4 regions of the Nonomuraea sp. NPDC049421 genome follow, and region 1 is predicted to be linked to each of the others. Evidence: riboswitches for the same ligand, from Rfam matches in the RefSeq annotation. Region 1 holds a riboswitch; each other region holds the start of a gene.
What was found. A riboswitch is a leader RNA that binds a small molecule or an ion and turns the genes downstream of it on or off. The one in region 1 is predicted to bind thiamine pyrophosphate.
Positions count from the first base shown of each region.

Region 1 (5,765 bases):
GCCAGCGGGCAGGGCGCGTGGTGCAGCATGGCCTGGCTGATTGATCCGATGAGCATGCCGGCGAGTTGCCCGCGCCCGCGCGAGCCCACCACCAACAGCTCGGCCCCGGCCGCCGCCTCCTTCAGCACGTCCACGGGATGCCCGTGCACGATCTCGGCGACCGCCTCGACGCGGGGATGCCGGGCGCGGTACGGCGACAGCGCCTCGTGCAGCGCCCGCAGGTGGCCCTGCTCGCTCTCGGGGTCGGCCGGCCCGAAGCCGCCCGGCTGGGGCCAGGCCCACGCCTGGACCACCCGCAGCCGCGCCCCGCGCAGCTCAGCCTCGGCGAAGGCGAACTCCAGGGCCCGCTCGGCGCATGCGGACAGGTCGGTGCCCGCGACAACCTCGCCGGGCGTGGCGGGGCGGTCGCGGACGAGGACGACGTTCGTCTCGGCGTGCGCGACGACCCCGTACGCGACCGAGCCGACCAGCAGCCCGCGCACGCCGCCGATGCCGCTGCTGCCGACGACCAGCAGCTCGGCCTCGGCGGCGGCCTTGACCAGGGCCGCGCGGGGATCGCCGGGGAGCAGGACGGTCTCCACGCGCGCCTGGGGCCGCTCGCGCAGCGCACGGTCCTTGGCGGAGGTGAGCACGGTCTGCGCGCCCTCGCGCATCCACCGCGCCACCTCGGCGTAACGGACGGGCTGGTCCTCCTCGCACACCCACTTGGGCACGACGTGCGCGACGGTCAGCGGCACCTGGCGCAGCACGGCCTCGGTGGCGGCCCAGCCGGCCGCCTCCAGGCCGGCACGGGAGCCGTCCACACCTACGATGATCAACTCGGCTCCTCAGGACGCGGTGTAGCACTCCACCTCGGCGCGGCGGAACGACAGTCCCTCGGCCTCGGAGTCGCGGACGCACGCGCGCTCCGCCTTGCTGAGCTTGAGCGTGCCGCAGACGGTCACGCCGGAGTAGGTACGGCAGTCGAGTGACGGATCGGTACGGCCGACGCGATAGAGCTCTCTGACGTTCGCGCGGCACTTGGCCTTACCGGTATCGGAGTAGCGGCACTGGGCCAGCAGGGTGTCGAACTGCTCCTGGCTGACCTCGTGCTGTTGCATGCCGTCCCCGGCGGCGGCGGTGGCGCCGGATGCGGCCATCACGACGAGTAGTCCTGCGACAGCGGCGATTCTCATCATGTTTCCCCTGATGGGGTCCGTACCGCTGAGAAGCCCCGCCAAACCTTCTCGCCCTGGTTTGGGATCGCGCCCCGCGTGGGTACGATCACCGCCGTCCAACGCGGGAGCCCGGTGGAGACCGGGCTGAGAGGACGGCTGCCAGCCGCCGACCGCCAGAACCTGCTCCGGGTAATGCCGGCGAAGGGAGTTTGCGCGATGACCGACGCGCGCTTTTCCAAGATCTACAGCGGCGAGCTGCGGGTGCCGATGCGGCGGGTGAACCTGTCGAACGGCACGGCGGTGACGCTGTACGACACCTCGGGCCCGTACACCGACCCCTCCTACGAGCCCGACCTGCGGCGGGGCCTGCCGCGCCGCCGGGCCGGGTGGATCGAGGAGCGGCGGGCCGCCGGGCACCCGGTCACCCAGGTCGGCTGCGCGCGGCGCGGGCTGGTGACCAAGGAGATGGAGTTCGTCGCGGTCCGCGAGGGCGTCACGCCGGAGTTCGTACGGGACGAGGTCGCGGCCGGCCGGGCCATCATCCCCGCGAACGTCAACCACCCCGAGACCGAGCCGATGATCATCGGCCGTGACTTCCTCGTGAAGATCAACGCCAACATCGGCAACTCCGCGGTCACCTCCTCCATCGAGGAGGAGGTGGAGAAGATGACCTGGGCCACCCGCTGGGGCGCCGACACGATCATGGACCTGTCCACCGGCGACGACATTCACGAGACCCGCGAGTGGATCCTGCGCAACTCCCCGGTCCCGGTCGGCACCGTGCCGATCTACCAGGCGCTGGAGAAGGTCAAGGGCCGGCCTGAGGAGCTGTCGTGGGAGGTCTTCCGCGACACCCTGATCGAGCAGTGCGAGCAGGGCGTGGACTACGTGACCGTGCACGCGGGCGTGCGGCTCGCGCACGTGCCGCTCACCGTGCGCCGCAAGACCGGCATCGTCTCGCGCGGCGGCTCGATCATGGCCGCCTGGTGCCTGGCGCACCACCGCGAGAGCTTCCTGTACGAGAACTTCGCCGAGATGTGCGAGATCCTGGCCCGCTACGACGTGTCGTTCTCGCTCGGCGACGGCCTGCGGCCCGGCTCGATCGCCGACGCCAACGACGAGGCGCAGTTCGCCGAGCTGCGCACGCTGGGCGAGCTGACCGTGATCGCGCGCGAGCACGACGTGCAGGTCATGATCGAGGGCCCGGGACACGTGCCCATGCACAAGATCAAGGAGAACGTCGACCTCCAGCGCGAGCTGTGCGACGACGCCCCCTTCTACACCCTCGGCCCGCTCGTCACCGACGTCGCGCCCGGCTACGACCACATCACCTCGGGCATCGGGGCCGCCATGATCGGCTGGTTCGGCACCGCCATGCTCTGCTACGTCACCCCCAAGGAGCACCTCGGCCTGCCGGACAAGGACGACGTGAAGACGGGCGTGATCACGTACAAGATCGCCGCGCACGCCGCCGACCTCGCCAAGGGGCACCCGAAGGCGCAGGAGTGGGACGACGCGCTGTCCGACGCGCGTTTCGAGTTCCGCTGGGAGGACCAGTTCGACCTCTCGCTCGACCCCGACACGGCCCGCGCCTTCCACGACGAGACGCTGCCCGCCGCGCCCGCCAAGACCGCGCACTTCTGCTCGATGTGCGGCCCCAAGTTCTGCTCGATGCGGATCAGCCACGACATCAGGCGGGCCGGTTTCGAGGAGAAGGCCGCCGAGTTCCGGCGCCTCGGCGGCACGATCTACGTGGAGTGACGCATTGTCCGATGTCCAGAGCCGCAGCTCTGGACGAAGATCACGCCGCCGCGCGGAGGAGCCATCAAGGACTCGGGCCGCGTCTAGCCCGGTAGCGTCTCGCCGCCGATCGGGGCCAGCACCTCGCCCGTGTAGTACGAGGACAGCCGGTCGGAGGCGAAGAACACGTACGAGGGGGCGATCTCGTCCGGATGGGCGGGTCGCCCCATCGGCACCTGCTGGCCGAACTTCTCCACCTTCTCCTCCGGCATCGTGGCCGGGATGAGCGGCGTCCACACCGGGCCAGGCGCCACCGCGTTGACCCGGATGCCCCGCTCGACCAGGTTCTGGGCCATGGAGTAGGTGAAGGCGTTGATCGCGCCCTTCGTGGCGGCGTAGTCGATGAGCGACTTGTTGCCGCGCAGGCCGTTGATCGACGAGGTGTTGATGATGGCCGCGCCCTCGCGCAGGTGCGGGAGCGCGGCCTTCATGACGCGGAAGTAGCTGTGGATGTTGACGGCGAACGTGTGCTCCCACTGCTCGTCGTCCAGCTCCTCCAGGCCGCTCACCGGCTCCTGGTAGGCCACGTTGTTGACCAGCACGTCCAGGCCGCCCAGCTCGGAGACGGCCTGCTCGACGACCGACGCGCAGTGCGCGCGGTCGGCCAGGTCGCCGGGCAGCGTCACGCAGCGCCGCCCGGCCTCCTCGACCAGCTTGCGGGTGTGCGCGGCGTCCTCGTGCTCGCTCAGGTACGCGATCGCGACGTCCGCTCCCTCCTTGGCGAACGCCACGGCGACCGCCCTTCCGATGCCCGAGTCGCCGCCCGTGATCAGGGCCTTCTTGCCGGCGAGCAGGTCGCGGCCGACGTAGTCGCGCATCTCGTCGCGCGGCTCAGGAGCCATCTCGCCGGTGCTGCCCGGGTACGGCTGGTTCTGCGGTGGTGGTGTGTGCGACATGCCTTGCGGGCTGCCCGTGGTCAGGTGGGGTTAACGCCCGTCATCGGACGAATCCCTCCGACCTGAGCCAGTCGCGGGCCACCAGCGCCGGCATGCCGCCGTCCACGTCCACCTGCGCGTTCAGGTCCCGCATGACGTCGTCGGTCAGCTTCGCGCTGATCGGCGCGAAGATCTTCGCGATCTCCGGGTGTGCGTCGGCGAGCTGCCTGCGCATCGTCACCGCCGCGTTGTACTGCGGGAAGAAGTGCCGGTCGTCCTCCAGCAGCACCAGGTCGAGCGCCTTGACCCGGCCGTCGGTGGTGGTCATCATGCCGAGCGTGCACTGGCCGCTGGCCACCGAGTTGTAGAGCACGCCGACCGACACCCTGCGCACGTTCGCCCTCGGCACCTCCTCGCCGTACGTCAGGCCGTAGCCCTTGAGCATGCCGAGGAAGCCGTCGTCGCGGCCGAACGTCTCGTGGTCCACGCAGAACGTGCGCTGCGCCACCGGCACCTTGGGGATGTCGGAGATCTTCGACAAGCCCCACTTCTCGGCCGACGCCCGGGTGACGCCGATGGCGTAGCTGTTGTTCAGCGGGGCGGGCGGCAGCCACACGATGCCGTTCTTGCGCAGGTCGAGGTCGCGTACGGCCTCGTACTGCGCCTCCGCCCCCTGGACGGGCTTCTGCTGTCCCAGGTAGGTGATCCAGCCGGTGCCGGTGTACTCCCACATCAGGTCGGTGCCGCCGCGGATGAGCGAGGCGCGGGCGTTCACGCTGCCCTGGACGTTGGTCCTGTCCTCCACGTCCGCGCCCGCCGCGGTGAGGGCGAGCACGGCGATCTTGCCGAGCACGAGCTGCTCGGTGAACTCCTTGGACGTCACCCGTACGCGCTGCCCTTCGAGCCCCGGCACCGGGCGGATGCCGCCCGGCTCCACCGGCGGCACGAACGACGACGCCGGCCGCAGCCCGCAGGCCACGACGCAGACCAGGACCGCCACGGCCGCCAGGAACGCCCTCATGAGAGCCCCTTCGGCGACAGCAGCCGCTGCGCCAGGCCCGCCGCCCAGTCGATGAGCAGCGCCAGCACCGCGATCAGCACGCAGCCGGTGACCAGGATCAGGCTGCGCTGCGTGCTCACCCCCGCGGTGATCAGGTCGCCCAGACCGCCCGAGCCGATGAACGCCGCGATGCCCGCCGTGCCCACGTTCAGCACCAGCGTCGTACGGATGCCCGACAGGATCACCGGCACCGCCATCGGCAGCTCGACCTTGAACAGCACCCCTGACGCCGACATGCCGATGCCGCGCCCCGCGTCCACCAGGCGCGGGTCCACCTGCTCCAGGCCCACCATCGTGTTGCGCAGCGTCGGCAGCAGGCTGTAGGCGAACAGCGCCGCCACCGCCGTCCAGAACCCGATCTGGAACACCACCGCGAGCAGCACCACCAGGCCCACCGCCGGGGTGGCCTGGCCCAGGTTCACCAGCGACAGCACCACCGGCGTGGCCTTACGCAGCCCGCGCCTGGTCAGCAGCACGCCCAGCGGCAGCGCCACCAGCAGCACCAGCACGGTCGAGAAGAACACCAGCTGGATGTGCTCCCACGTGCGGCGCATCAGGAACGTCAGGTTGAGCGAGCCGCGCTCGATGCTGTCCAGCGGAGCGACCTGCGTGTAGACGATCATCGCGGCGGCTACGGCGAGGTAGCACAGCGGGGGCAGGATCGCGCGCCAGGACCGCCCGATGCGCGGCTCAGGGGTGGTCGCCTCCCTGTCGGCGGCGCTTTCGACCGTCATCGGGCACCGCTCCTGCGGTGGCGGCGCTCGCGTTCGCGCGCCTTGATCGTCTGGATCGCGTTCTGCACCGTGCTCAGCGACAGCGCCCCCGCGTACGAGCGCCGCCTGCCCTCCACCGGCACCACGTCGGTGTCGGCGT
Region 1 covers NZ_JBFAQA010000007.1:315,950-321,714, reverse strand. The annotation lists gene AB0K18_RS15400 (universal stress protein) at 1-818, opposite strand, end outside; gene AB0K18_RS15395 (hypothetical protein) at 828-1,178, opposite strand; TPP riboswitch at 1,269-1,381, shown strand; gene thiC (phosphomethylpyrimidine synthase ThiC) at 1,374-2,918, shown strand; gene AB0K18_RS15385 (SDR family oxidoreductase) at 3,002-3,853, opposite strand; gene AB0K18_RS15380 (glycine betaine ABC transporter substrate-binding protein) at 3,894-4,853, opposite strand; gene AB0K18_RS15375 (ABC transporter permease) at 4,850-5,626, opposite strand; gene AB0K18_RS15370 (betaine/proline/choline family ABC transporter ATP-binding protein) at 5,623-5,765, opposite strand, start outside.

Region 2 (5,765 bases), on a different contig from region 1:
CGGATGCTTGTAGGGGAAGGCCGCCACGCCCACGCAGAAGTCGCCGGACTGCCGGATCAGCCGCACGAGGTCCTCGGCGTAGAGAACGCCGTCGGGGTGGGGCACCCAGTCGGCGGTGGGGTCGCCGGGCGGGTCACCGCGTACGGCGAGGATGTTGCGCACGCCCGCGTCGGCGAAGCGGCCGACGAGGTGGCGCAGCTCGCGCACGGAGTGGTTGACGGCCGTGAAGTGGGCGACGGGGGTGAGGGTGGTGTCGTGGGCGATGCGCTCGACGATGTCGACCGTGCGGTCGCGGGTGGAGCCGCCCGCGCCGTAGGTCACCGAGACGAATGTGGGCCGCAGCGACTCGAGCTCCCTGATCGCGCGCCACAGCTGCCGCTCGCCCTCGTCGGTCTTCGGCGGGAAGAACTCGAACGAGAACGACCGGGCACCGGAGGCCAGCATGTCGCGGACCGTGGGGACGCGATCGGGCCGGATGGAGGGTCGACCAAGAGCCATGCCGACAAGGCTACCCCGACAACCTCCGCGCGCACCGGCCAGAGCGGTACCTGGAGATCGCAGCCGAGATCGAAGCCCGCTCCCCCGGCCACTAGTCTCAAGGCATGACCACTGACGCCGCCGGCATGGAGATCCTGCGCGCCCAGGTGGAGCGCGCGCTCGCCGAGTTCGTCGAACGGAAGCTCCCCGCCGGGGGCGAGACCGAGTTCGCGCCGCTGCGCACGGCCGCCGACGCGTTGCTGTCGGGAGGCAAGCGGCTGCGGCCCGCGTTCTGCTACTGGGGGTGGCGGGGTGCGGGGGGCACCGACGTGCCCGCCGTCTTCACCGCCGCCGCCTCCCTTGAGCTGCTGCAGGCCAGCGCGCTGGTGCACGACGACGTGATGGACAAGAGCGACCTGCGCAGGGGCATGCCGTCGGCGCACCGCCGCTTCCAGGCGATGCACGAGGAGGCGGGCTGGCACGGCTCGTCCGGGCAGTTCGGCGAGGGCGCGGCGATCCTGCTGGGCAACCTGCTGCTGCTCTGGTCGGGCGAGATGTGGCGGACGTCCGGGCTGCCGCGCGAGGCGCTGGAGGCGGCCAGGCCCGTCCACGACCACATGCGCAGCGAGCTGATGTGCGGCCAGTACCTCGACCTGCTGGAGCAGGCCACCGGGGAGAACACGTTCGACTCGGCGCTGCGGGTGGCGCTGTTCAAGAGCGGCAGATACTCGGTGGAGCAGCCGCTGCGGCTCGGCCTGGTGCTCGCCGCCCGGGAGGAGGCGCCGTGGATGGACGAGCTGTGCACCGGCTACGGCCAGCGCGTCGGCATCGCCTTCCAGCTGCGCGACGACATCCTGGGCGTCTTCGGCGACCCGGCGCAGACGGGCAAGCCGGCCGGTGACGACCTGCGGGAGGGCAAGCGCACGATGCTCGTGGCCCGCACCCTCGCCGCCGCCTCCCCCGCCGCCGCGGCCACCGTACGCCGGCTGCTCGGCGACCCCGGGCTGGACGAGCAGGGTGTGGCGGAGCTGCGCGGCATCATCGAGGACACCGGCGCGCTGCAGGAGTGCGAGGACCTGATCGCCGGCTATCTCGGCCAGGCGCTGGCCACGCTCGACGCGGCGCCGGTCACTCCTGAGGCGCGCGAGGCGCTGACCGAGCTGGCGATCGCGGCGACGTCCCGCAAGACCTGACCCCGCCGAGCCCGCGGACAGGCCGAGTCCGCGGACAAAGCCGGTCCGCAGACAAAGCCGGTCCGCAGACAGGTCCGCAGACAAGCCGAGTCCGCAGGTAAGGAGGCGCCCGCGCGGGGAAGCGCGGGCGCCTCGCAGGCTCAGCGGGCCGGCCCCGCGGCCAGCCGCTTGGCGAACTCCGCGGCGGCCGCGCCCGGGTCGTCGGCGTCGGTGATCGCGCGGACGACCACCACGCGGCTCACGCCGTACGCCATCACCTCGTCGAGGGTGCCCAGGTCGATGCCGCCGATGCCGAACCACGGCCGCGAGGTGCCGAGCGCCGCCGCGTGCCGCAGCAGCGGCGGCCCAGGCGCCGGGCGGCCCGGCTTGGTCGGCGTCGGCCAGATCGGGCCGCAGCAGAAGTAGTCGACGCCCTCCTCCACGGCCGCGGCGGACGCCTCGGCTGCGGAGTGGGTGGACCGTCCGATGACGACGTCGTCGCCGAGTATCTCTCGCGCGACAGTCACGGGAAGGTCGTCCTGCCCCAGGTGGAGCACGTCGGGCCGGGCGGCGTAGGCGATGTCCGCCCGGTCGTTGACGGCGAGCAGTTTTCCGTGCCGGTCACAGGCGTCGCGGAAGACGTCGAGGAGCGCGAGTTCTTCGCGTGCCTCCAGGCCCTTCTCCCGCAGCTGGATGATGTCCACACCGCCGGCCAGCACCGCGTCGAGGAACTCCGCCAGATCGCCGCGGTCGCGGCGGCCGTCTGTGCAGAGATAGAGGCGGGCCTCAGAAAGCGAGGGCTTGGGCACGCCGCTTGACCTCTGTGTGACGGCCCGCCCTGATCGCCTCGATGGGCGAGCCTGGCAGTGACTCGTCGGGGGTGAAGAGCCAGCGCAGCGCCTCGACGTCGTCGTAGCCGGCGTCCTGGAGCACGGTGAGCGTGCCTGGCAGGCCCTTCATCACGTCCTTTCCGTCGAGGAACACCGCGGGCACCTGTGGCCCGCCGCTGCCGCGGCGTACGCCGAGCAGCTTGTGGTCCTTCAGGAGTTGCTTGGCCCGCCCGATCGGGAGATCGAGGCGTGAGGCCACTTCGGGGAGGGTGAGCCACTCGTCGACGAGCTGGTCGGTCTCCCGGTCGATCTGTGCAACAGAAAGCGTCACGAAACCACAACTACCACATGCCGTCCTTGCTCAAACAACACAATCTCGTAGGGGCACTTGTGGATCTACCAGGCGTTCCGTGTCCAGCCGGTGACCCGCATCGATGATGCGCCGGCCCTGGACGAGATCGCGCGGCCGGTCCACGGCCAGCACCGCGGCAAGCGTATCGTCCGCCGTGAGCCAGACGGCCGACCACTTGCCCTCGGGCTCGCCCCGGTGCACGATCCGCTCGCCCGACGCGTGGTGGCCGGCGTATTGGAGCATGTGGCCGAACTGCTCCGACCAGAAGTACGGCACCGGGTCGTAGACCGCCTCCTCCCCCATCAGCGTCGCGGCGGCGACCTCGGGGGCGTTGATGGCGGTGTCCCAGTGCTCGACCCTGAGGCGGGCGCCCCAGCGGCGCGACCACCAGGCGGCGCAGTCGCCCACGGCGACCACCCCGGGCAGCGAGGTGCGCAGGTGCTCGTCGGTGACGACGCCGTTGTGCAGGTCGATGTCGGCGTCGGCCAGCCACTCGACGGCCGGGCGCACGCCGATGCCGGTGACGACGACGTGGGACTCGACGAACTCGCCGCCCACCAGGCGGACGCCGCCCTCGTCGACCGACTCGACCATGGTGCCGAGGCGCAGGTCGATGCCGTCGTACCAGGGGATCGTGCGGGCGCCCAGCTCGGTGCCCATCGCGCTGGCGAGCGGGGCCCGGGCGGCCTCGATGACCGTCACCGCGCAGCCCGCGCGGCGGGCCGCCGTCGCCACCTCGGCGCCGATCCAGCCCGCGCCGATGACCGTGACCCGCGCGCCGGGGACGAGCATGACGCGCAGCTCGTGGGCGTCGTCGAGGGTGCGCAGGACGTGCTGAGGGCCGTCGCCGGGCAGCCTGATGGGGTCGGCGCCGGTCGCGATGACCAGGCCGTCGTAGTCGAGCTCGCCCTCGGTGGTCTCCACGACCCCCGCGCGCAGCGACTTCGCCGCGACGCCTGGACGGAAGTCGACCTGGAGCCGCTCGAGGTCGGTGTCGATGAAGCTGGTGTCGGCGTCGCCCTTGAGCACCGCCTTCGACAGCGGCGGGCGGTCGTAGGGGCGATGGCGCTCCTGGCCCAGCAGCGTCAGGCGACCGGCGTAGCCGCGCCCGCGCAGGGCCTCCACCGTGCGCACTCCCGACAGTCCCGCTCCCACCACCACGACATGCTCCACGGTCATGACCTTAACGGGGGCGGTGCGTGGACCCGGCACCGAGGCCGTAGGCTGTGGACGGAAAGACGCGCGGGAGTCCGGCCGTGACCGGGCTGAGAGGAAGGCTGCAGCGGGCCTTCGACCGCAAGACACCTGATCCGGATCATGCCGGCGAAGGGAGCGGATCATGGATGTGATCGTGGGCGGCGGGGTCGTCGGCCTGTCCGTGGCCTGGCGGCTGGCGCGCGAGGGGCGGCCGGTCACCGTCGTCGACCCGTCACCCGCCTCCGGGGCCTCCCACGCGGCCGCCGGGATGCTGGCGCCGGTCAGCGAGGTCACCTACACCGAGGCGCCGCTGCTGCGGCTGGGCGTCGCGGCCCTGCGCCGCTGGCCCGCCTTCGCCACCGCCCTGGCCGAGGACGCCGGCCTTCCACCCGCTGGGCCCGAAGGGGTGAGCGGGCTGGATCTGCGGGCCGAGGGGACGCTGGATGTGGCGTTCGGGGCCGATGACATGGCGGCGCTCGATGAGCTGGCCGCGTTCATGGAGAAGCTGGATCTGCCGGTCGAGCGGCTGACCGGGCGCGAGTGCCGGCGGCTTGAGCCGATGCTGGCCCCGTCGGTGCGCGGCGGGCTGCTGGCACCGGGCGACGCGTGGGTGAACCCGCGCCGGGTGACGGCGGCGCTGCTGACCGCCCTGGAGCGGCGCGGCGTCCCCATCGTGCGGGCCCGCGTGAGCGAGCTGGTCCGCACGGACGGCGCCGTCACCGGTGTCCGCCTCGCCGGGCCGCCCGCCGTGCCTGCCGAAGGCCGCGGTTCCGCACCTCTCGCCGCCACGGAAGGACGAGCCGGAGGTGAGGTGCTGGCGGCCGAGCGGGTGGTGCTGGCGGCCGGGGCGTGGAGCGGTGAGCTGGCGGAGGTGCCGGTGCGGCCGGTCAAGGGTCAGATCATGCGCCTGCGCTCGCCGCAGCCGCTGCTCACCCGCTGCGTACGCGGCACCGTCCACGGCTCGCCGGTCTACCTCGTCCCCCGGGGCGACGGCGAGCTGGTGGTCGGCGCCACCCAGGAGGAACTGGGCTACGACACGAGGGTGACCGCGGGCGGCCTGTACGAGCTGCTGCGCGACGCCAGGGAGCTGGTGCCCGGCGTCACCGAGCTGGAGGTCGCCGACGTGGTGGCGGGGCTGCGTCCCGGCACGCCCGACAACCTGCCGTTGATCGGTCCCGGGAGGACGCCGGGGCTGACGTACGCGACGGGACATCACCGGGGCGGGGTGCTGATGGCCCCGCTGACGGCGGCCATCCTGATGGGCGAGGAGAGCGAGCTGGCGGCCCTGTGCTCGCCGGGGAGATTTCGGGAAATTTCATGATTATTACCATCAACGGATCCGCGCACGAGCTGGCCGACGGCACCACCGTGGCGCAGGCCGTACGTACGCTGACGACGGCCACCACCGGAGTGGCCGTGGCCGTGAACGACGAGGTGGTCACCCGCGGCGCCTGGGAGACGACGGCGCTCAGCGACCGTGACCGCGTGGAGGTGCTGACGGCGGTGCAAGGTGGATGAGCTGATCATCGCCGGCGAGAAGTTCTCCTCCCGGCTCATCATGGGCACCGGCGGCGCCCCTTCGCTGGAGGTGCTGGACCAGGCGCTGGCGGCGTCCGGCACCGAGCTGACCACGGTGGCGATGCGGCGGCTCGACCCCGCGGCCCGGGGTTCGGTGCTCGACGTGCTGCGTGCGCGCGGCATCAAGGTGCTGCCCAACACGGCGGGCTGCTTCACCGC
Region 2 covers NZ_JBFAQA010000001.1:490,270-496,034, reverse strand. The annotation lists gene metF (methylenetetrahydrofolate reductase [NAD(P)H]) at 1-498, opposite strand, end outside; gene AB0K18_RS02285 (polyprenyl synthetase family protein) at 603-1,670, shown strand; gene thiE (thiamine phosphate synthase) at 1,811-2,458, opposite strand; gene AB0K18_RS02275 (Rv2175c family DNA-binding protein) at 2,436-2,810, opposite strand; gene AB0K18_RS02270 (FAD-dependent oxidoreductase) at 2,841-4,010, opposite strand; TPP riboswitch at 4,064-4,180, shown strand; gene AB0K18_RS02265 (FAD-dependent oxidoreductase) at 4,171-5,349, shown strand; gene thiS (sulfur carrier protein ThiS) at 5,346-5,546, shown strand; gene AB0K18_RS02255 (thiazole synthase) at 5,587-5,765, shown strand, end outside.
Region 2: linked by a shared signal. The riboswitch ahead of AB0K18_RS02265 (FAD-dependent oxidoreductase) and the one ahead of thiC (phosphomethylpyrimidine synthase ThiC) in region 1 are both predicted to bind thiamine pyrophosphate.

Region 3 (5,765 bases), on a different contig from region 1:
CAGGATGCCGCCGGAGAGCGCCAGGTCGAGCGTGGCCGCGTTGATGAGGAGCTTGCCCTTGTCCTCGCCGAGTGCCAGGAGGAGGAGCTCTTCTGCGATCGTCACGGTCATGCACTTGACCCTAACGACCCGATGGCTCCCGTTCTGGGGACAATTTCGTGCGGGCCGTACTCTGGGGGCATGCCCGAACTTCCCGAAGTCGAGTCGCTCACCCATTTCCTGCGTGAGCGGGCCGTGGGCCGCGCGATCGCGGGGATCGACGTGGTGGCCATCCAGGCGCTCAAGACGTTCGACCCGCCCGTCACCTCGCTCGGCGGGCTGACCGTCACCGGCGTGAGCAGGCACGGCAAGTTCCTCGACCTCGACTGCGACGGGCTGCACCTGATCATTCACCTGGCCCGCGCCGGGTGGCTGCGCTGGCGCGACGACCTGTCGGGGGCCAAGCCGGTGCGGCCGGGGAAGGGGCCGCTGGCCGTACGCGTGCGGCTGGCGCCCGACGACGAGGGGCCGGCGCCCGGGTTCGAGCTGACGGAGGCGGGGACACAGAAACGCCTCGCCGTCTATGTCACGAAAAATCCGGACGAGGTGCCCGGCATCGCCGCCCTCGGCCCCGACCCGCTCGCCGAGTCGTTCACCGTCGAGGCGCTCAAGCGCATCGTGGGCGGCAAGCGCACCCAGATCAAGGGCTTGCTGCGCGACCAGAAGGTGATCGCCGGCATCGGCAACGCCTACTCCGACGAGGTGCTGCACGCCGCCAGGATGTCGCCCTTCAAGATCGCCGCGACGCTGACCGACGCCCAGCTCGCCGACCTGCACGAGGCCATCGTGACCACGCTGCGCGACGCGGTCGAGCGGGCGCACGGGCTCGCGGCCAAGGACCTCAAGGCGGAGAAGAAGTCGGGGCTGCGGGTGCACAACCGTGCGGGGCAGCCGTGCGACGTGTGCGGCGACACGATCAGGGAGGTCTCGTTCGCCGACTCCTCGCTGCAGTACTGCCCGACCTGCCAGACCGGTGGCAAGCCGCTGGCCGACCGGCGCCTGTCCCGCCTGCTCAAGTAGGGCGGGCGTCCTCTGCACGACCCTGGGCACGCCATGATGGAGTCATGACCGTTCCTGAGATCGAGGCCAGTGCCGTGCCCGCAGACGCTTACCTGCTCGACGTCCGCGAGCAGGACGAATGGCTGGCGGGCCACGCGCCGCAGGCCGTCCACATCCCCATGACGCAGATCCAGGGCCGGGTGGAGGAGGTCCCCGGCGACCGCACGGTCTACGTCGTGTGCCGGGTGGGCGGCCGGTCGCTGCAGGTCGCCGCGTGGCTCAACCAGCTCGGACGCGAGGCGGTCAACGTCGGCGGCGGCATGCAGTCGTGGGAGGCCGCGCGGAAGCCGATGGTCAGCGAGACGGGCCAGGAGCCTTTTGTGGCGTAAGTCGCCCACTATGGCGATTTGACCCTCTCTAAGGCAAAATAAGGGCGCAAACTACAGATCGTCGCGGGAGCTCGGGGTCGCCGGGCTGAGAGGGCAGCTATGCATCCGCTGCCGACCGCCTGAACCTGTTCGGGTAATGCCGGCGTAGGGAGTGTGCGATGTCGCACGGCGTCGAAGAAGTTCCGCTGACCCTCGAAGGCGAGGCGCCCAAGACCCTGGGCGTGCTCGATCAGGGCGCGCTCTGGGCCAACCTCGGGGTCAGCCTCCTCGGCTTCTCCGGAGCGCTGCTGCTGCTCGACCCGCTGGGCAATGCGCCGCTCACCCTCGCGGCGGCGCTGGTCGCCACCGTGGTGGGCAGCCTGATCGGCACCGCCATGGTGGGCCTGTCGGCCATCCCGGGCACGCGCACCGGCAAGCCGGCCATGGTGCTGCTGCGCGGGCTGTTCGGGGCCAGGATCTCCTACGTCCCGACGGTGCTGAACATCATCCAGATGATCGGCTGGGGCGCCTTCGAGCTGTGGGTGATCGCCAAGGGAGCCGGCGCGATCTTCCCGTCGGTGCCGTACCAGGTGTGGGTGCTCGTCGCGGGCGTGCTGACGGCGGCGCTGACCGTCTGGCCGCTCGGCTCGATCCGGCTGCTGCGCCGCTACGTCACCGTCGGCGTCATCGTGGCGATGGTCTGGTTCACGGTGTTCTTCCTGCGCGACGCCCCCTCACCCGAGGGCGGGAGCTGGACGGCCTTCCCCGCCGCCGTCGACTACGTGATCGCGCTGTCGGTGTCGTGGGTGCCGATGGCGGCCGACTTCGCCCGCCACTCGCGGTCGGGACGCGCCGCCTTCACCGGCGTGGTCGGCGGCTACACGCTGGCCCAGGTAGCCTGCCTCGGGCTCGGCGTCCACGCCGTGGCCCTGGCGGGCGCGGACGGCGTGCTGGCCGACGCGACGTCGGTGTTCACGCCGTTCGTCGCGGTGCCGCTGGGCGCGCTGTTCTTCGGCATCCTGGTGCTGCGCGAGACCGACCAGTCCTTCGCCAACGTCTACTCCACCACGATGTCGCTGCAGAACCTCATGCCGCGGGTGGACCGCCGGATCCTCTCGACCGCCATCGGCGTGCTGACGGTCGTGATCGCCCTTTTCGCGGACGTCAACTCCTACGGCGTGTTCCTCGGCGTGATCGGCGCCGTGTTCGTGCCGATGTTCGCGGTGCTCGCGGTCGACTACTTCGTGCTGCGCCGCGGCGAGGGCTGGAACACCGCCGAGGACGCCCCGTCGCGCTGGTCGATGCTGGTGCCCTGGACGCTGGGCTTCGCCGCGTACTGGCTGACCACCTCGACGCCGACCTTCCCGCAGTGGGACGCGCTCTGGACGGGCGTGCGCGAGGCGCTCGGCTTCGTGCGTCAGTCGTGGATGAACGGCGCGCTCGGCGGCGCCTTGGTGGCGGCGCTGGTCACCCTGCTCATCGGGCTCATCCAGCGGTCGCGCGCTGCTCGACGTTGAGCAGGTGCTGTTTGGCGGCGACGCCGCCGGCGTAGTCGCCGAGCCCGCCGTCCTCGCGCACCACCCGGTGGCAGGGCACGATCACGCAGACGGGGTTGGAGGCCAGCGCGTTGCCGATCGCCCGCAGTGCGCGCGGTCTGCCGATGCTCTGGCCGATCTCCTCCAGCGTCGTGGTGGTGCCGTAGGGGACCGCCATGGTCTTCTGCAGCACCGTACGGGCGAACGACGTCGCCAGCGTCAGGTCGACCGGCGTGGCGAACGTCCGCAGCCGCCCCGAGAAGTAGGCGTCGAGCTCTCTGCGCACCGGGTCGAGCCGCCGCGCGTCGGGCCCGATGAACCGCCCCACGTGCCGCGTGACCAGCTCGAACACGTCGTTTTCCGCCTCGAAGCTGCACGCCGCGATGCCTTTGCCGGTCACCGCCAGCACCATCCTGCCCACCGCGCCGTCGTAGGTGCCGAACGCGATGTCGGGTGGTGTCTCACCCCGATAGGTGCTGGAGGTCACCCGCAGCAGGGCATCGAGATCGTTGCTCGACATACCCCTCACCCTCCCACCTGCCGGGAATCACCGTGACCGCAGCGTATCGGACGGATCGCCCGACGCACCCACCGCGCCACGTGCACTATGGAGTAGTGGGGGACGAATGGGCCGGTAGTGACGATGAGATCGCTCGTGCGGCGCTCGCCAGCTCGCCCAACGCCATCGTGGCGCTCGACCGCGACCAGAGCGTGCTGGTGTGGAACGCCGCCGCCGAGCGCATGTTCGGCTGGAGCGCCGACGAGCTGCTCGGCCGCCGGGCGCCGATCGTGCCGGACGAGCTGGGCGCCGAGCACAACGCGGTGCTGGAGCGCGTACGTACGGGAGAGCCCGTGTCGCTGCGCACCAAGCGTCTCCACGCCGACGGCCGGGTGCTCGACCTGCGGGTGGACATCAGCGCCCTGCGCCTCGGCAGTGCCGTCGCCGGTTACGTGTGCGCCTACCACCCGGCCAGGGCCGACGAGATGGCCGAGCACCGCATGGCGCGCCGCGCCCGGCTGGTCGCCCGCCTCACCGACGTCGTGGGCGACATCAACTCCGACCTTGAGCTGTCGGCCGTGCTCGACCGCATCTCGGCCAGCCTGACCGAGCTGACCGGGGCGGACGCGGGCGGGTTCGTGCTCATCGAGGGCGAGCGGCTGCGGCTGGTCAGCACGTACGAGCTGCCGGAGGCGATCAGGGGCACCACCACCGACCTGCGGACGAGCCTGGTGGACAAGCTCTTACGCACCGGCAAGACCGTGATGCTGGAGTCCCACGGGCTCGACGACCTGGTGTGGGCCAAGCTCAAGGGCCTGCACACGATCGCGCTGGGGCTCGCCGCGGTGGGCGGGCGGCCGTACGGCGCCCTCTATGCCCTGTTCGCCCGCCGCAACCCGGGACACCTGGAGCTGGAGCTGCTTGAGCTGCTGGCCGGGCACGCCGGCATCGCGGTCGGCAACGCGGTCGCCTACCAGGAGGCGGTGCGGCAGCGGGCGCACGAGCGGGCCGTGTTCGACGCCAGCGCCGACGGCATCGCCGTGCTCGACCAGGACGGCCTCGTGGTGCGCTGGAACCCGGCCGCCGAGGAGCTGACCGCACTGCCCGCCGAGTCCGTGATCGGCGGTCCCCCGCCGTTCCCGCTGCCCAAGGCGGGCGAGAAGGGCACCTTCCAGCTCGACAACGGGCGCTGGCTCGACGTGGTGAGCGCGCAGATCGAGGAGACCGGCGAGGTGGTCGTCGACTTCCGCGACGTCACGGCGGCCAAGGAGCTGGAGGAGGCCAAGGACCTGTTCCTCGCCACGACCAGCCACGAGCTGCGTACGCCGATCACGATCGTGCGGGGCTTCGCCAGCACGCTCGACTCGCGCTGGGACGACATGGGCGACCCCGCGCGCCGCTCGGCCGTGCACACGATCGCCGAGCGCGCGAAGTCGCTGGGCGTGCTCATGGACCACCTGCTGCTGGGCGCGCGGGCCGGCGCGGACGAGCTCAAGGTGCGCATCGAGGAGTTCGACCTGGCGGAGCGCATCGTGGCGGCCACGCTGGGGCTGCCCGAGCTGTCGGACCGGCACCGGGTCGAGGTGGACGTGCCCGAGGGGCTGCCGTACGTGCTGGGCGACGCGCTGGCCACGGACATCCTGCTCGGACAGTTGCTGGAGAACGCGTTCAAGTACTCGCCGAAGGGCGGGCTGATCAGCGTGGCGGCCTGGCCCGAGGACGACAACGTGGTCGTCGTCGTGGACGACGAGGGGGTCGGAATCGCCCCGCCTGACCGTGAGCGGATTTTTGAACGCTTCGTCCAGGTGGACAGCGGCGACCGGAGACGGTTTGGTGGAGTGGGGCTCGGTCTCTATATCGTCCGCAGTCTCGCCAGGGCACAGGGAGGAGATGTCAGCGCTCATTCGCGACCAGGAGGAGGCACCAGAATGCGGCTCGTGCTGAGGGGCTCTTCCACTATCGGATCCGACACACCGATGCGGTAACGAGGTGGTCACGGTTGCGCTGATCTATCTTCCAATGTGTACAAGCTGTGATCGAGATGCGGTTTCTGGGATCGAGTAACGGGGCATTTCGGTCGTACCGGGGAGTGTTCCCGCGGGGGGCACAGGGAACGGGGAGGTGGGTGTGTCAAGCGTGGTGCTGTTGCCGTACGCGCCGTCCAGCGTTGCCGTCGCCCGCCAGCGTCTGAGCACTGATCTGCAGGACAGTGGGGTCTTCACCGCGGCCATCGACGATGCCGTGCTCGTCGTGAGCGAGCTTCTGAGCAACGCGCTGCGGCACGCTCATCCGCTGCCGTCGGGCATGGTGCGGGTGGCGTGGTTG
Region 3 covers NZ_JBFAQA010000038.1:49,828-55,592, forward strand. The annotation lists gene AB0K18_RS43480 (GPP34 family phosphoprotein) at 1-111, opposite strand, end outside; gene AB0K18_RS43485 (DNA-formamidopyrimidine glycosylase family protein) at 181-1,059, shown strand; gene AB0K18_RS43490 (rhodanese-like domain-containing protein) at 1,104-1,427, shown strand; TPP riboswitch at 1,481-1,596, shown strand; gene AB0K18_RS43495 (cytosine permease) at 1,586-2,923, shown strand; gene AB0K18_RS43500 (methylated-DNA--[protein]-cysteine S-methyltransferase) at 2,892-3,461, opposite strand; gene AB0K18_RS43505 (PAS domain S-box protein) at 3,557-5,425, shown strand; gene AB0K18_RS43510 (ATP-binding protein) at 5,577-5,765, shown strand, end outside.
Region 3: linked by a shared signal. The riboswitch ahead of AB0K18_RS43495 (cytosine permease) and the one ahead of thiC (phosphomethylpyrimidine synthase ThiC) in region 1 are both predicted to bind thiamine pyrophosphate.

Region 4 (5,765 bases), on a different contig from region 1:
GTACTACTTGGCGCACGGCTCGAACGCCTCCAGCGCCGACTACCTGCGCGTCCGCGTCGTCGGCAGCACCACGACGACCGTGCTCAACCAGCCCGGCGCCGCCGCCAACCGCAACGGCGCCTGGACCACCGCGACGGCGAGCCTGAACGCCTACGCGGGCCAGACCGTCCGCCTCCTCATCGACGCCGCCGACGCCTCAGGCGCCTCCCTCGTGGAGGCCGGCCTGGACGACGTCACCATCACCCGCTGACCGCGACCGGGGCGAGAGTGCCCTCGCCCCGGCGAAGCGGACTACCGGGCGGACTACGGGGCGGTGCGTGGCGGGATGCCGCGCAGGTCGAAGGCGAAGCGGGCCGTCGAGTCCGCGATGGCGTCGGCGTTCACGTCGAACACCTTCGCGTTGACGTTCGCGAGGGTGTCGCACGCCTGGTGGTAACACGGGTCGTACGGCGTGCCCGCCGTGCCGCCGAACATCGCCGCCTCCTCCGGCGTCTTGATGCCCTCCGCGCCGGTGAAGATGCCGCCGGCCGGGATGCCGACCGCGATGAACGGCCCGTAGTCGGAGCGTCCGTCGAAGTCGGTGCCGACGGTGGGCAGCTTGCGGCTCTTGAAGAAGTCGGCCAGTTGACGCTCGATCTTGGCCGAGCCGGCCGGGCCCGCGGGGGAGCCGACGCCGTCGGAGTCGTCGCCGTCGTACAGCTTGTACGCGTGGTTCGGCGAGGCCACCATGTCGAAGTTCAGGTACACCCTTATCCGGTCCCGCTGCGCCTCCGACAGCGACTCGACGTACTGGTCGGACCCGAGCAGCCCGATCTCCTCAGCGGCCCAGAACGCGAAGCGCATCTTGTGCTTGACCGGGTAGAGCGCCATCTCCTCCGCCACCTCGAGGACGGCGGCGGTGCCTGAGCCGTTGTCGTTGATGCCGGGGCCCTCGGGCACGCTGTCGAGGTGCGCGCCGACCATGACGACGTCGCGCGGGTCGCCGAAGCGGGACTCGGCGATCACGTTGTCGTTCTTGCCGAGCACGAGCGTGGCGTCCACCTTGACCCTGGCCGTGGTGCCGGGGTTCGCGGCCAGCTCGGCGCCGACCGCGAAGTCGGTGTAGAGCATGGGGATGCCGGCCCGCCACTCGCCGAGGTCGAGCGGGGTCGAGTCGGTACGTCCAGGCTGGCCCTCGTTGAAGACGATGACCGCGGACGCGCCCGCGAAGCCCGCGTTGCGTACCTTCTGGGCGAACGGGCAGGTGCCGCGCTGGATGAGCGCGATGTTCCCGGCCACGAACCCGGCGAAGTCCGCCTCCTCGCAGCCGCTGGTCGAGGTGGGCTCAGGGGTCGGCGGCAGGGTCAGGTCCACGCCCTGCACCTGCGCGGTGACGTCACCGGGCGGCGAGGGCTGGAAGGTGTGGAAGTCCTGCTCGGCCACGTACGCCTTCGGATCCGGCGAGACGCGCTGGAGCACCGCAGGGGCGTTCTCGGTCCAGCTCTCCACGTAGTCGATCGGCTGGAGCGTGACCTTGTACCCCGCCTTGCGCAGCTTGCCCGCCACGTAGTCGCGGGAGGCGTTGTAGCCGGGCGTGCCCGCGGCGCGGTTGCCGCCGTTCGCGGTGGCGATAGCCTGCAGGGCGTCCAGGTGTTTCTTGGCGCTGGTCCCCTTCACCTGCTTGACGAGCAGCTTGGCGAACACGTCGTCGAGCCCGCCCGCGTGCGCCGGTGCGGCCGTGACGAGCGATAACGCGAGCACGGCGAGCAGTACGGTGAACGTCCTTCGCATAGGGTCCCCCAGGGAAGGTCGGAAGAGCGGCGATTCCCCCCGAGCAGCCGCCCCCGGACGGTAACCCGCCAACCGACCAGCGTGAAGACCCATAAATCCGGACTTATCCGCCGCCAGCCGCGCCGCCCACAGCCCCCGCCGCCAGCCACGGGCGACGGCCCGGCTCCGCGGGCGGCAGTCCGGCGCCGCAGGCGGTTATCCGGTGCGGCGGGCCCGGACGGCTAGTCGGCGCGGCGGGCGCGGGCGCGGCGCTTGCCCTCGTGCATCGCCTGTACGCGCGCCACCGGGATCGTGTGCCCCTCCTCGACGAGGTCGGCGGGCAGCGCCTGCGGCGCCGGCATGTGCTCGGCCCACGGGTCGCCCTCACCCAGCCGCTCGACGGCGGTGCGGATGGTGAACTCGCCAGGCCGCACGCCGTCGAGCTCGTCCCAGGCCACGGGGAACGAGACGGGCACGCCGGGCCGGATCCGCGGGCTGTAGGCGGCCGCCACCGTCGCGCCGCCCGCCCGGGTGGAGTCGAGGAACACCTTGCCCTCACGGTCCTCTTTGATGAACGCGGTGGTGGCCAGCGCCGGGTCCAGCCGCTCGGCGCGGGCGGCCAGCGCCCGGGTGGCGGCGGCCAGGTCGTCCATCGCGGTGCCGGGCACGACGGGCACGAACACGTGCACCCCCTTGGCCCCGCTGGTCTTGACGGCCCCCGCCAGCCCGCAGTCGGCCAGCGCCTGCCTGACGAGGTGCGCGCCCCGGACGGCCGGCGCGAAGGAGTCGTGCTCGGGCGGGTCGAGGTCGAGCACCATGTGCGTGGGGTGCTCACCGGCGTAGAGCGCCGGGTGGTACTCGACCGCCCGCTGGTTGGCGAACCAGAGCAGCGTCCTGCGGTCGTCGCACAGCGCGTACGTGACCTGCCGCCGCGCGGAATCCGCCCACATGGTCACCGACCGCACCCAGTCGGGAGCGTATTTGGGCAGGTTCTTCTGCATGAACGGCTCCTGCCCCGGGCGTACCCGGATGACCGAGAGCGGCCGGTCGCGCAGCACGGGCACCATCCGGCCCGCGACCGCGTCGAGGTAGTCGACCAGGTCCCGCTTCGTGGCGTCGGCGCCGTCGAAGAGGGGCTGGTCGAGGTTGGTCAGGGAGACCCCGTCGCGCGTCTCGTCAGCGGCCACCCGCCCTACGATGCCCACACTCGAACGTGTGGTCAACAACCCGGCCTGTTAGAGTGAGCCGTTGACGCGGGGTGCCCGGAAAGCCGGGCTGAGATCACACCCGTCGAACCTGATCTAGTTCGCACTAGCGAAGGGACGTCATGGCAGCGAACGCCGTTCCCAAAGTCCTGACCATCGCGGGCACCGATCCGAGTGGCGGGGCCGGCATCCAGGGCGACCTCAAGACCTTCTCCGCGCTCGGCGCGTACGGCATGACGGTCGTCACCGCGCTGGTCGCGCAGACCACGACGGGCGTGACCGGCATCCACGAGGTGCCCGCCGCGTTCGTGGCCCAGCAGCTCGACACCCTGCTCACCGACGTGCCCGCCGATGCCGTGAAGATCGGCATGCTGGGCGACGCCGACCTGATCAAGGCGGTGGCGGCGGCGCTCGACACGTACCGGCCGCCTCATGTCGTGCTCGACCCCGTCATGGTCGCCAAGAGCGGCGACCGGCTGCTGCCCGCCGACGCGGTGAGCGAGCTGCGCCGCACGCTGCTGCCGCGCGCCGACCTCATCACCCCCAACCTGCCCGAGGCGGCCGACCTGCTCGGCGAGCCGCAGGCGAGCGGGCTGCCCGAGATGCACGCGCAGGCGGCCAGGCTGCGCGCGCTCGGCGCCCGGCAGGTGCTGCTCAAGGGCGGCCACCTCGACGGCGACACCTGCGTCGACGTGCTGGCCACCCCCGAGGGCACGATCGAGCTGGCCGCGCCGCGGGTGCCGACGCACAACACCCATGGCACGGGCTGCACGCTGTCCTCGGCCATCGCGGCTCTGCGGCCCCGCCACGACGACTGGCCCGGTGCGGTGCGCGCCGCGAAGGACTACCTGACGCAGGCGCTGCGCGCCGCCGACTCGCTGGGCGTCGGCCACGGCCACGGCCCGGTCCACCACTTCCACAACGCCTGGTAACCGGCCCCCTTCTCGCGAAAGAGACGCGATGTTCTGCGATGACATCTGGCAGCGCACGTCCGAGCTGATGCGCGCCATCCACGAGCACCCCTTCGTGACGGCACTCGGCGACGGCTCGCTCGACCGTGAGACGTTCGCCTTCTACATGGTGCAGGACGCCCGCTACCTGGAGGCGTTCTCGAAGGCGCTGGCCGCCGCCTCCGTCCGCGCCGACGACTCCGACGAGGCGGCGTTCTGGGCCATGAGCGCGCACACCGCGCTGGTCGCCGAGCGCGAGCTGCACTCCGGCTACATCGAGGAGCTGGGCGCGGCCGTCAAGGGCATCGCGACCTCGCCGACGTGCCTGGCGTACTCGTCGTTCTTGCAGGCCACCGCCCTGTCGGCGCCGTATCCGGTGATCGCGGCGGCGGTGCTGCCGTGTTTCTGGATCTACCAGGACGTCGGCACCGCGCTGCTCGCCAAGGCCGGCGACGATCCCGCGCACCCGTACGCCAAGTGGATCTCCACCTACTCCGACCCCGAGTTCGCCGCCTCCGTCGAGCGGGCCAAGGCCATCACCGACCGGCTCGCCGCCGCCTCCCTCCCGGACACCCGCGAGGCGATGGCGCAGGCGTACGGGCGGGCGGCGGCGTACGAGTGGATGTTCTGGGACAGCGCGTGGCGGCGCGAGGGCTGGCCCACGGCCGCCTGGCTGGCCCCCTGACGCCGCTCAGGGCGACTTCGCCATCAGCTCCTTCTCCTCGCGGGTGGCGATGAGCCCCGACGGCGCCACGATCGTGGACTCCTGGAACGGCGCCTCCGTGTCGGGCAGCGGTTCGCGCAGCCGGATCGCCTTGATCCAGATGCGGGCGGCGTCGAGGAGGACCACGATGATCAGCACGGCGAAGAGCGCGGCCAGCACGCCGTCAACGGTCGAGTTGACCACGATCTGCCGCATCGCGTCCTCCGTCCTGGCGGGCGCGAGCAGTTGCCCCTGGTCGAGCGCCGCCTGATAGCGGTCGCGCTGGGCGAAGAAGCCGAGCGTGGGGTCGGGCGAGAACACCTTCTGCCAGCTCGCGGTGAGCGTGACGGCGGCGTCCCAGGCCAGCGGGACGCCCGTCACCCACGCCCACTTGAGCCGGCCGCTCTTGATCAGCAGCGTGGTGGCCACGGTGAGCGCGACGGCGGCGAGGAGCTGGTTCGCGATGCCGAACAGCGGGAAGAGCTGGTTGATGCCGCCGAGCGGGTCGTTGACGCCCTGGTAGAGGAAGTAGCCCCAGGCCGCCACCACGACGGCGCTGGTCGCGACGAGTCCGGGCCACCAGCTCACCCGGGAGATCGGCTTCCACAGGTTGCCGATCGTGTCCTGGAGCATGAACCGGCCCACCCGCGTGCCCGCGTCCACGGTGGTGAGGATGAAGAGCGCCTCGAACATGATCGCGAAGTGGTACCAGAACGCCTGGAGTCCCGCGCCGCCGAGGAAGCCGGAGAAGATCTGCGAGATGCCCACGGCCAGGGTGGGCGCGCCGCCCGTCCGCGCGATCAGCGTCTCCTCCTGCACGGCCGCCGCCGCGGCCTGCAGTTGCTCGGGGGTGATGACGAAGCCCATGTTCGTGACGGCTTCGGCGGCGCTCTGCACGGTCGCGCCGACGACGCCCGCCGGTGAGTTCATCGCGAAGTAGAGGCCGGGGCTCAGCACGCAGGCCGCGGTGATCGCCATGACCGCCACGAACGACTCCATGAGCATGGAGCCGTAGCCGATCATCCTGACCTGCGTCTCCTTCTGGATCATCTTCGGCGTCGTGCCGGACGAGATCAGCGCGTGGAAGCCGGACAGCGCGCCGCAGGCGATGATGATGAACACGAACGGGAACAACGACCCGGCGAAGACCGGCCCTTC
Region 4 covers NZ_JBFAQA010000013.1:86,765-92,529, reverse strand. The annotation lists gene AB0K18_RS23015 (M28 family peptidase) at 1-250, shown strand, start outside; gene AB0K18_RS23010 (M28 family metallopeptidase) at 304-1,770, opposite strand; gene AB0K18_RS23005 (ATP-dependent DNA ligase) at 1,992-2,936, opposite strand; TPP riboswitch at 2,994-3,089, shown strand; gene thiD (bifunctional hydroxymethylpyrimidine kinase/phosphomethylpyrimidine kinase) at 3,077-3,886, shown strand; gene AB0K18_RS22995 (TenA family protein) at 3,915-4,589, shown strand; gene AB0K18_RS22990 (carbon starvation CstA family protein) at 4,596-5,765, opposite strand, start outside.
Region 4: linked by a shared signal. The riboswitch ahead of thiD (bifunctional hydroxymethylpyrimidine kinase/phosphomethylpyrimidine kinase) and the one ahead of thiC (phosphomethylpyrimidine synthase ThiC) in region 1 are both predicted to bind thiamine pyrophosphate.